One region of the Paenarthrobacter sp. AMU7 genome, then DNA from elsewhere that is predicted to be linked to it. Evidence: predicted binding sites of a transcription regulator. Region 1 holds the regulator's gene; the other holds the start of a gene.
What was found. The regulator Rex, encoded in region 1, represses fermentation and respiration genes when NADH is low (regulators of the CRP and FNR family bind a similar motif). The targets are predictions, from matches to a motif close to CTTGTGAANNNNTTCACAAG.
Positions count from the first base shown of each region.

Region 2: ABQM86_RS04325 (queuosine precursor transporter) is a predicted target of Rex. The motif match lies at 2,585-2,604, and genes of this name have one in related genera.

Region 1 covers NZ_CP165735.1:3,653,320-3,658,596, forward strand. The annotation lists gene ABQM86_RS16770 (histidine phosphatase family protein) at 1-415, opposite strand, end outside; gene ABQM86_RS16775 (YceI family protein) at 623-1,174, shown strand; gene ABQM86_RS16780 (hypothetical protein) at 1,355-2,068, shown strand; gene ABQM86_RS16785 (hypothetical protein) at 2,330-3,076, shown strand; gene ABQM86_RS16790 (redox-sensing transcriptional repressor Rex) at 3,126-3,833, opposite strand; gene ABQM86_RS16795 (glutaredoxin family protein) at 3,906-4,160, opposite strand; gene ABQM86_RS16800 (HAD family hydrolase) at 4,327-5,175, shown strand.
Region 2 covers NZ_CP165735.1:901,922-907,198, forward strand. The annotation lists gene ABQM86_RS04310 (hypothetical protein) at 434-880, opposite strand; gene ABQM86_RS04315 (TIGR01777 family oxidoreductase) at 958-1,872, opposite strand; gene ABQM86_RS04320 (TetR/AcrR family transcriptional regulator) at 1,869-2,531, opposite strand; gene ABQM86_RS04325 (queuosine precursor transporter) at 2,809-3,519, shown strand; gene tgt (tRNA guanosine(34) transglycosylase Tgt) at 3,601-4,872, opposite strand; gene ABQM86_RS04335 (SRPBCC domain-containing protein) at 4,980-5,277, opposite strand, start outside.

The sequences.
Region 1 (5,277 bases):
CGTCTTCAACGGCGGCCAGAACCCGGGCCGCCTGCTCTTTGTACGGCTCGCCCCAGGATGGCCGCAGCGGATTGCGGAAGTACAGCCAGTGCTTGGGCTTCAGGAATTCACTCTTGGTGGGGTGGAGCCCCTCAAAGTGGTTCTCGGCCTCGATAATCCGGGGCTCGGTGGTGATTTCCAGGTTCAGGGCCTCTGCAGTGGGCATGGCCGTTTCCTGGGCGCGGGTCAGCGGTGAGGCGACCAAGTGGACGATCTTGGCCCCCTGGCCGACACGTGCCACAAAGTGGTCGGCCAGCATACGGGCCATCTCCCGGCCACGCTCGGAGAGGTGGAATTCCGGCAGGCGACCATACAGGACGCCGTCGGGATTATGGACCTCGCCATGGCGAAGCAGGTGGACAGTTGCTTGGGGCATGTTTACCAGTTTCTCAAAGAAGCGGGGCGATCCGAAATCTTCTACCGCTAGTAGAACTCAAAGTTTTTCCGAAATGTTCCCCGGAGTTGGAATAAAAGATGCATATGCATGTTTATACTGGACACGAAGCTCGGTTGACGCTTCAAGCAATGAGCTCGACCCGGCAAGCACGCAGTAACAACCAATCGATATAGGAGCAACACCATGATGACTCTCCCCGCTTCCGTCACCACCGGCACCTGGACCCTCGACGCTTCCCACAGCGAGATCGGCTTCACTGTCCGCCACGCAGGCATCAGCAAGGTACGCGGCCAGTTCAAGGACGCTTCAGCCACCCTCGAAGTTGGCGAAACCCTGGCCGACTCCAAGGTCACCGCCACCATCCAGACCGCCAGCTTCGACTCCGGCGACGTCAACCGCGATGGCCACGTCAAGGGCGAAGACTTCTTCGACGTGGAGAAGTTCCCGGAGATCACGTTCGTGTCCCGTCACGTCAAGGCCAACGGCAACAGCTTCGACCTCGTGGGCGATCTCACAATCAAGGGCGTGACCAAGGAAGTATCCATCGAAACAGAATTCAACGGTGTCGCAGTGGATCCCTTCGGCAACACCCGCGCCGGCGTTTCCGGCGAAACCACCATCAGCCGCAAGGACTTCGGCCTCACCTGGAATGCCGTTCTCGAAGCCGGTGGCGTGTTGGTCAGCGACAAGGTTGTCATCAACCTGGAACTCGCTTTCATCGCACCGGCCGCCGCATAGGCCCTCTCTCCAGACGCGGATTCACCCCAACGGCGCCACCCACAGTCCCCGGCTGTGTGGGGGCGCCGTTTCGCATATCCTGAAGTCACCCCGCAATTGTTCGGCAAACAGCCTGTATTTACCTGCGAGTTGGCTCCGAAGTTCCTATGCAACCTTCAACCTGCGGTCTACAGTGATGCCATGAGTACCCCAGACGAAGCACCACAGCCACAGCAGCCCGGCTCCCAGCCTCCGCAGCCCGGCAATGTTCCTCCTGCGGGTTACCAGCCTCCGCAGGGCTACCAGCCACCCCAGGGTTACCAGCCGCCGTCGCAACCGGGACAATATTCACAGCCCGGCCCACCGCAGCCCGGCCCACCGCAGCCTGGCCCTGGACAGCCAGCCCAGGGGCAGCCTGGTTTCCACTTCGAAATGCCCACTGACGGGCCCCGCAACTTCAACGACGTCATGCCCCAGGGCGGATTCTCGGGAATGTTCAAGACCCAGGGCCTCCCCACCGAGCTGAAGGTTTCATACTTCATCTGGGTGATCTCCGGACTCCTTGGCCTGCTGTTCGGGCTGATCGGATTCTTCGCGATCATTGCCCTCTTCGCTTTCGCCCCTGGCGTTGCAGCCATCCTGCTGATCATCCTCATCCTCACCCTGGCGGTGGCAGCGGCACAGGTAGTCCTTGCGATGAAGATGAAGGAAGGCAAAGAGTGGGCCCGCCTCGCCCTCACCATCGTGGCCGGCATCTCCTTGCTCCTCACCATTTTCAGTGCGGCCAGTGCCGGCGGCTCCAGCACGGGCCTTGGCAGCAACTGGTTCGGCTTCCTCGTCAGCGCCGTAGCCGTAGTCCTGATGTGGCTTCCGAATTCCCAACTTTGGTTCAAGGCAGTCAAGGGCCACGCTTAGCGCTGACGCAACTGCCGTCGTCGTGCCTTATCGGCGCCAATACAGGCTGAAGGCCGCGGTAAATCCTGTCGGATTGCCGCGGCTTTCATCATGAAGGCGTAAGCCAACATGATGATTTTTGCCGTGAGCCGGAAATACCTGCGTGGGATCACCTGCAGGGTCAGACCCGGGAGGTACGGTGGAAGCAGAACCACGCTGGGGGCAGGGTCATTTTGCTGATCCCGGCGGCCGCACCAGCAGTCGAACAAGCAAAGGAATGCCATGAGCAACCCTCCCTACCCGCCGTCAAACCCGGGCGATGCCAACCAGCCCGAGCAGCCGGGCACCCAGCCCGCCGCTCCGCAGTACGGCCAGCAAAGCCCCGCCGCTCCGCAGTACGGCCAGCAAAGCCCCGCCGCTCCGCAGTATGGCCAGCAGAGCCCCGCCGCGCCGCAGTACGGCCAGCAGTCATCCCCGTACGGCCAGGCTCCCGGCGCTCCGCAGTACGGACAGGACACCAACTGGCCCAGCCAGCAGCCCGGTCCCACCGCTGTGCCGCCCATGGTTAACTACGCCTTCTGGATGATCGTTGCCGCCGGCATTCTTTCCGCTATCAGCTCGCTTCTGTTGGCCACCACTGGTGCTGATGCCTTCATCAGCGCCATGAACCAGCAGGCAAGCCAGCAGGGTACGGACCTCCCCGAAGGGTCCATGGAAGGCATGCGCGGTGTGATCGGCGTCAGCGCCGTCGTAGGCGCTGTTCTGGCCCTCGGTCTCTACGCCTTGGTCGCTTTCCCCGTCCGCAAGGGCAAGAACTGGGCACGGATCCTGGGCACCGTCTTCGCCGCCATCTCCGTCCTGGGCCTCACCGGCCTGTTCCAGTTCGGTGCCACCTACGGCATCCTGCAGCTCATCGTGATCCTGCTGGGAGTCGCGGCGATCGTCATGCTGTACCTGCCGGCGTCGGCCCCGTACTTCCGCAAGGCGCAGCCCTTCGGCAACCCGTACCAGAACCCGTACGGCCGCTAAACACCCAGAGTTCCAGACGCTTCAAACGCGGGCGCGGACCCGGCGAAGGCTAAACAGCCTGGCCCGGTGTCTGCGCCCGTTGTGCGTGGTACGCCAAAATCTGGAGTTCCGTGGCCATGTCCACCTTGCGGAGGTTCACGTGCGGAGGAACCTGCAACAGCACCGGCGCGAAGCTGAGGATGCTCCGGATCCCGGCGGCAATCACGCGGTCGCATACAGCCTGCGCTACGGTGGCGGGCAGGGCCAGCACCACCATGTTGGTGTGGGTCCGTTCAAGGACCCGCTCAAGCTCCGCGGAGTCGCTGACGCGAAGCCACCCTACTTCGTTGCCGATCACCATGGGGTCGGCGTCGAAGATGGCTACAACGTCGAAACCGCGGGACTCAAAGCCGCCATACCGGGCCAGGGCCTTGCCGAGGTTACCGGCGCCCACAATGGCAACTTTCCAGTCATGGGTCAGACCCAGGGCGGCGGCAATGTGGCGGCTCAAGTACTGGACTTCATAGCCGACACCGCGCGTCCCATACGAGCCCACATAGGAAAGATCCTTGCGCAGGGTGGACGAGCTGACACCTGAGGCTTCCGCCAATGCTTCGGACGAAACCCGCTCCACGCCTTCAGCCAACAGGGAGTTGAGCGCGCGCAAATAGAGCGTCATCCGGGCCACGGCCGCGGGCGGGATCTGCTTTGTGGCAGGTTCGTTGTCCCCGGTTGCAGCCTCCGGGGACGGTTCCAGCGCAGTCACGGTATTCTCCATTGCGTCGCTTTGTTGTTCCACTCTATGACCCCCGGGCGGACTCAACAAAAGCCATTACCAACGGGTAACCCCTCAGCCCTCCAGGACCTTCTTCAGGGTGCGGGTGAGACGTTCCTCGTCAATCTTCCAAAAATCGCGCTGGACGCCGTCCACCAGCACCACGGGAATCTCTTCCGCGAAGCGCTCCTGCAGTTGGGGGTCGTCGTCGATCAGCTGCTCCTTCCACTGCACGCCAAGACTTTTAGTGACACGCTCGACGGCGGCACGCGCCGCGGTGCACAGGTGGCAGTCAGCTTTGGTGAGGAGAACGACGTCGGGAATAGCCATATCTCAAAGGTACCGGCCAACCCTCTCTCACATCCCACGCCCTACCGGCCAACCCTCTCTCACATCCCGAGCCCTACCGGCCAACCCTCTCTCACATCCCGAGCCCTTCTGTGACGCCACCGTGCGCCCTCGAACGCGGACCGCGGCGATTGACTAGACTCAAGGCATGCCCGAGGAGAAGAACGCCGCCGTGGTCGCAGATGCCTTGGTGCAGAAGCCCATAGTGCAGAAGGACAACGTGCAGAAGCGCACGGGCGAGGCCGCCTTCTTCGACGTCGACAACACCTTGATGAAGGGCGCCAGCCTCTTCCATGTGGCCCGCAAGATGTACGAACGCAAGGCCTTCACATTGTCGCAAGCGGCCGGATTCGCCTGGAAGCAGTTCAAATTCGTCATGCGCGGCGAGAACATGGAAGACGTCCACTCGGTCCGCGACTCCGCGCTTACCCTTGCTGCCGGCATCACTGTGGATGACATCAAGGCCCTGGGTGAAGAGGTCTACGACGAAATGATCGAGTCGCGGATCTGGCCGGGGACCAAGGCCCTCGCGGAACAGCATCTCAGGGTTGGACGAAAGGTCTGGCTCGTCACGGCTACACCCATCGAGGTGGCCACGGTCATTTCCACCAGGCTCGGACTCACCGGCGCCCTTGGCACCGTGGGTGAAGTGGAAGGTGGCATGTACACAGGGAAACTTGTGGGCGACATCCTGCACGGACCGGCGAAGGCAGTCGCAGTTCAGCTCGTCGCCGATCGTGAGGGCCTGGATCTGGATCATTGCTGGGCGTACAGCGATTCCGCCAACGACATACCTTTGCTCACCATGGTGGGTCATCCCGTGGTGATCAACCCGGACGCCAGGTTGCGCCGGCACGCCCGCGAGAACAACTGGCCGGTGTACGACTTCCGTTCCGGTCGCCGCGCAGCAACGCTTGGGCTCAAGGCCGCCACGGTTGGCGGAGCGGTCTACGGCCTGTGGCGGGGTTTCTCAAGGTTCCGCGGCCCCCGCCTCTGACCCTCTCTCACATCCCTCGGGCTTGACCCGAACCCTCTCTCACATCCCTCGGGCTTGACCCGAACCCTCTCTCACATCCCTCGGGCTTGACCCGAACCCTCT
Region 2 (5,277 bases), 2.0 Mb from region 1:
GACGCTCTTTCACCACCCTCGGGTTTCCGACGGACGCTCTTTCACCACCCTCGGGTTTGGCTGGCATTGGTCTTGGGCGTGACCCAAGTCTTCGATGAGTCAGGGGCAAACTCCATGGTGAGCGAGCCCGCGTGGCCGAGACCGGGAGCAGACGTTTAGCGAAGAAAAGATGAGGGCCCATCCTGGTGCTTGGATGCCCATGAGGCGCAAAATGTCACGTGCGCTACGGCGATTCCCACAGTCAGTCCACTGCCGCTGGGCACCACCCGGCCCTTGGATCAGTATCGCCAGCCTCCCGACGGGCTCCGCGTCGCCAAAGAGTGCTTATCTTCGTCACTCCATGGTGCCTGGCTCACGGTTTTCCATCTGGATAGTGAAGGAGCGTCCGGCTGAAGGGGCGATTATGTGAGCAAGCGTCCTGCTGAAGAGGCCATCATGTGGGAGAGGGATTGATTCGCACCAGTTTCCAGACAGCCAGACGGCCTACGCCGGCGGCGAGGGCGATGGACAACGAGAGCAGCAACGGACCGGTTGCCGAGAGTCCGCCAAACGGTGCGCACATGAGTAGTCCGATGGAGAAGAACGCGGCCACGTGAACCCACTGGCTCCGAATGCGACGCAGCGCCAGCCCAAGGAGCGATCCCACTGCAGCACCAACTGCCCAGGCGGGGAGCAAGCTGTAAATGAAAAAGATGATCCACCACTCAGGTGCTTGGATGCTCACGAGAACGCAGAAAGTCAGATGCGCTACGGCGATGCCAACTGCCAGTCCTTTGCCGCCGAGCACCACTCTGTCCTTTGGCCCGTATCGCCAGCCTCCCGACGGGCTCCGCGTCGCCAGCGCGAATTCCTCCTTGTCTGACCAGGGTTCCTGACTCATGAATACCTCCGGGGGATGTGAGAGACGGTTCGCCTGAAGGGGCGGGGATGTGAGAGACGGTTCGCTTGAAGGTGCGGTTATGTGAGAGAGGGTTTGGGGTGCGCGTTGGCGATCTCGTTAAGCGCGCCAGCCAGCGATGGATACTCAAACGCGAACCCCGCGTCGAGCAACTTCCGGGGTTCTACCCACCGGCTCTTGAGGACCAGCTCGGTCTGTGTCCGAATGAGGACGGCGCCGGCCTCGAGCAGCCATGCGGGTGTCGGGATGCCAAAGGGGACACCCATGCTTCGCCGAACCATGGCCATGAGCTCCCGATTGTCCACTGGGTGGGGCGTCGCCGCGTTCACCGGACCGCTCAGCTCTCCGTGATCGTGGACGAACAGCACCGTCCTGAACAGGTCCTCCACATGGATCCAGCTGAACTTCTGCGTGCCCGGACCCATGTGCCCACCCAAACCGAGGCGGGCGAGGTTCCGGAGGGGACTCATGACGCCGCCCGCCCCCAGGACAATCGCGATGCGGAGCGGCACTTTGCGGGTGCCGGGGACAACGGCAGCCGCCAACTCGTCTTCCCACGCACGGGCCACGTCCACGGAGAACCCGCTGCCCAATTCACCCGAGACCTCGGACTGCGGGTGATCTTCCGCGTGCCGGTAAATGGTTCCGGTGCTGGAGTTGATCCACGTCCTGGGCGGTTCGGCGCAGGCAGCAACAGCCCGGCCCAAGGCACGCGTGGTGAGAACCCGGGAGTCCAGAATCTGCCGGCGGTGCCGCTCGTCATAACGGCAATTCACGGATCGTCCGGCGAGGTTCACCAGCAGTTCGGCACCGTCCAGCACTTTGGTGATGGCGCCGTCGTCGTGCCATTGCGCGTCAGCCGAAGCGTCCCTCCCAACGGTCCGGACCTGCCAGCCCTCTTGAAGGAACCGCCGCTGAAAGTAGCTGCCTATGAAGCCAGTAGCGCCGGCGATGACTACTGTCCGCCGCATCACGAATCTTCCTTGACGTTGCGCACGAGTCCCAGAACGTCATCGAACATCTTGCTGACGCCCGGAATCTTCGCCAGCGACAAGCCGCGCGCCACCAGCGGGGCGGCGCCGTCGATCAGCTTGCGTGTGCGGCGCTGGTTCTCGGAGGTGTCGTAAACCCAGAACAGTGCGACTCCCATGTACGCCAGCCACAGCAGCTCGGGAAGATCGCCGCGCAGCTTCTTTGCGACGGCGGGGGAGGAGCCCTCGACGGCGGACCGGAAGATCGCGAGCGAAGCCTCCCGTGCGGCGGTGGACGCCTCGCCGAACGGATTGACGGGCGACGACGGCCGGATCGCCGTCGCGATGAAGTCGGAACCAAACTGGTGGTACGGCGCCATGACGTCGACGCCGGTGTGCAGCACTGCCTTCAGGCGGCCCGCGAGATCTTGGACTCCTTCCAAGGCCTGCGCCGCGACCACGGCGTGTTCATCCTGCACTTGAACGTAAAGCTCCTGGACGAGCTCGTCCTTGGATGCGAAATAGTAGTAGGCATTGCCGACGGAGACCCCGGCCTCCTGGGCAATGGCTCGCATGGTGGTCTTCTCAAAGCCAACCTCGCGGAACATTTTCAGCGCGACCTCGGCCACTAATTGGCGGGTCTGCTCACTCTTTGCTGCCATGGTGCCGCTCCCTGGGACGTATTTTGAACGTGTTCAAGACTGAGTATGGCATATTTCTGAACACGTTCAAAAGGGGGCGTGAGTGAGCGTTGGGTTCAAGCCCGTGGGATGTGGGAGAGCGTTGGGTTCAAGCCCGAGGGATGTGAGTGAGCGTTGGGGTGAAGGAGTGGGAGAATGGAACCGGTGCCGGGCCACATGCCCCAGCAACCACAGTGCTAATACAGCGGGGCGCCCTGAACGAAGGAGCCTGCGCGAACCACTACGAAATGGATGACCCATGCCCTCGCCCTCAGGCTCCAGTACCTTGAGCAAGCCCGCCCCACGCTTTGCTTCAATAGGCTCCCCGTATTTCGGCATCATGCTGGCCATCATGGCCGTGGTGCTGATCCTGTCCAACATCGGCGCTTCCAAGGGCGTCGCGCTCGGGCCAATCCTGACTGACGGCGGGTTCTTCCTGTTCCCCATCGCCTACATCCTGGGTGATGTGATGAGCGAGGTGTACGGCTTCAAGGTGGCGCGCAAGGCCATCATCACCTCGTTTGCCCTCTCGGTCTTTGCCTCTCTCTGCTACTGGATCATCATCGTGCTGCCCGGTTTCAATGACGAGTACAGCATCGGCAAGCAAGCAGCCCTCGAAGGCGCCCTCGGACCCGTGCCGCTGATCGTCCTTGGATCGCTCCTTGCCTTCCTTGCCGGACAGACCATCAACGCCTGGATCCTGGTGAAGATGAAGGCCCGCACCGGCGAGAAGTCCCTGTGGGCACGCCTGATGGGCTCGTCCGTGGTGGGCGAATTCGTGGACACCCTGATCTTCTGCAGCATCGCAGCATCGGTCATCGGCATCACGGACTTTGGCTCGTTCCTGAACTACGCCCTGGTTGGCTTCGTCTACAAGACGGCCGTGGAGTTCCTGTTCGTGCCCGTCACCGTGCTGGTTGTCGGGTGGATCAAGAAGCGCGAGCCAAGCTACGGGGTAACGGCAGCCTAGGCTCGGGCCGAGTTCGCCGGAACCGTGTGAGTTCGCCGGAAGTTTCCGCACGCCCACGCAGGCTTCCGGCGATCTCGACGCCTACGAGTAGTACCGGCCCAGGGTCTCCGCCTTGAACTCAAAGAAATCCCCGGATTCGATGGCCAAGCGGGCGTCGTCCACCATCTTCACCACGAAGCGCTCGTTGTGGATGGAGATGAGCGTTGCCGAGAGCATTTCCTTGGCCTTGAACAGGTGGTGGATGTACGCGCGCGAGTAGTTCACGCACGTGTAGCAGTCGCAGCCGTCCTGCAACGGCCCGAAATCGGTTTTATAGCGGGCCCCGGACAGGTTGAACCGGCCGAACGGTGTGTAGAACGCCGAATTTCGGGCCACGCGGGTGGGGGAGACGCAATCGAAGGTGTCGGCGCCGTTCTCGATGGCAGTGAAGATGTCGTCCGGCTCGGAGATGCCCAGAAGGTGCCGCGGCTTGTTCTCGGGCAATTCCTCGTTGCACCAGCGCACAATCGTGCCCAGGTTTTCCTTCTCCAGCGCCCCGCCGATCCCGTACCCATCAAAGGGCATGGCACCGAGGTCCCGGCACGCCTTGCGGCGAAGGTCCTCATACTGCGCACCCTGGATCACGCCGAACAAGGCTTGATAGGGCTTGCCCATGCGGGAAGAAGTCAAGGAAGCGTGCTCCTCCAAGCACCGCAGCGCCCACAGCCGGGTCCGCTCCAGGGACTCCTCCTGGTAGGCCCGCGAGTTCTGCAGCGTGGTGAGCTCGTCGAAGGCGAACATGATGTCCGCGCCGATCTGGTGCTGGACCTGCATGGAAATCTCGGGGGAGAAGCGGTGCCTGTCCCCGTTGAGGTGCGATTTGAACCAGACGCCGTCGTCGTCAATGTGCGCCAGCCGTTCCTTGCCCGGTGCCACGGCGTCGTCGGGTCCGGACGAATCGACGTTCTTCATGTCGATGACCTTCTTGAACCCAGAGCCCAGGCTCATCACCTGGAATCCTCCGGAGTCGGTGAAGGTCGGCCCGGACCAGTTCATGAACGCGCCCAGCCCGCCGGCGGCGTCGAGGATCTCTGGCCCCGGCTGCAGGTACAGGTGGTATGCGTTGGCCAGCACAGCCTGCGCACCGAGGTCGGCGACGGACTCGGGCAGCACCGCTTTCACGGTGGCTTTGGTCCCGACGGCGATGAACGCGGGCGTCTGGATGGTTCCGTGCGGTGTGGTGATGGTTCCGGTGCGGCCCAGGAAAGCTCCGCCGTTGGCATTCACTTGGGCGTCCGACGGCGAGCACGTTTCAGTCAGGCGCTGGCCCACCGAAAAGGAGAACCCGGATTGCCGGGAGGACAACCCTGGCAAGTCAGGCTGGCCGGGAGTAGGGGAAGACACAGACGCGGAAGCAGAAACGGAAGCTGGCACGCTACCAAGTGTGCCAGCTTTACCCGAAGTAACCCGCGGAGGAAGCCCTACGAGCCGTATTTCTCAGACTTCCAGTTGTCCCACGACGAGCGGATGTCCTCCAAGGTGTGGGCCCCCAGATCGTAAGTGGAGGCGATCACCATGGAGCCGCCGTCGGGCCTTTTCTCCGGAATCGGCAGCTGTTCCGCGACGATCAACAGGCCGTCTCCGTGCTCCGCGTAGCTGTGGACGGTGAGGCCTACTTGATGCCGGCTCTTGAACCAGACCTTGCCGGAGATCTTCTCGCCCGTTGCCAGGGTGAGCGAATACTCCTCCCCAACGGGCGGCAAATCCCCGAGTCCCAGC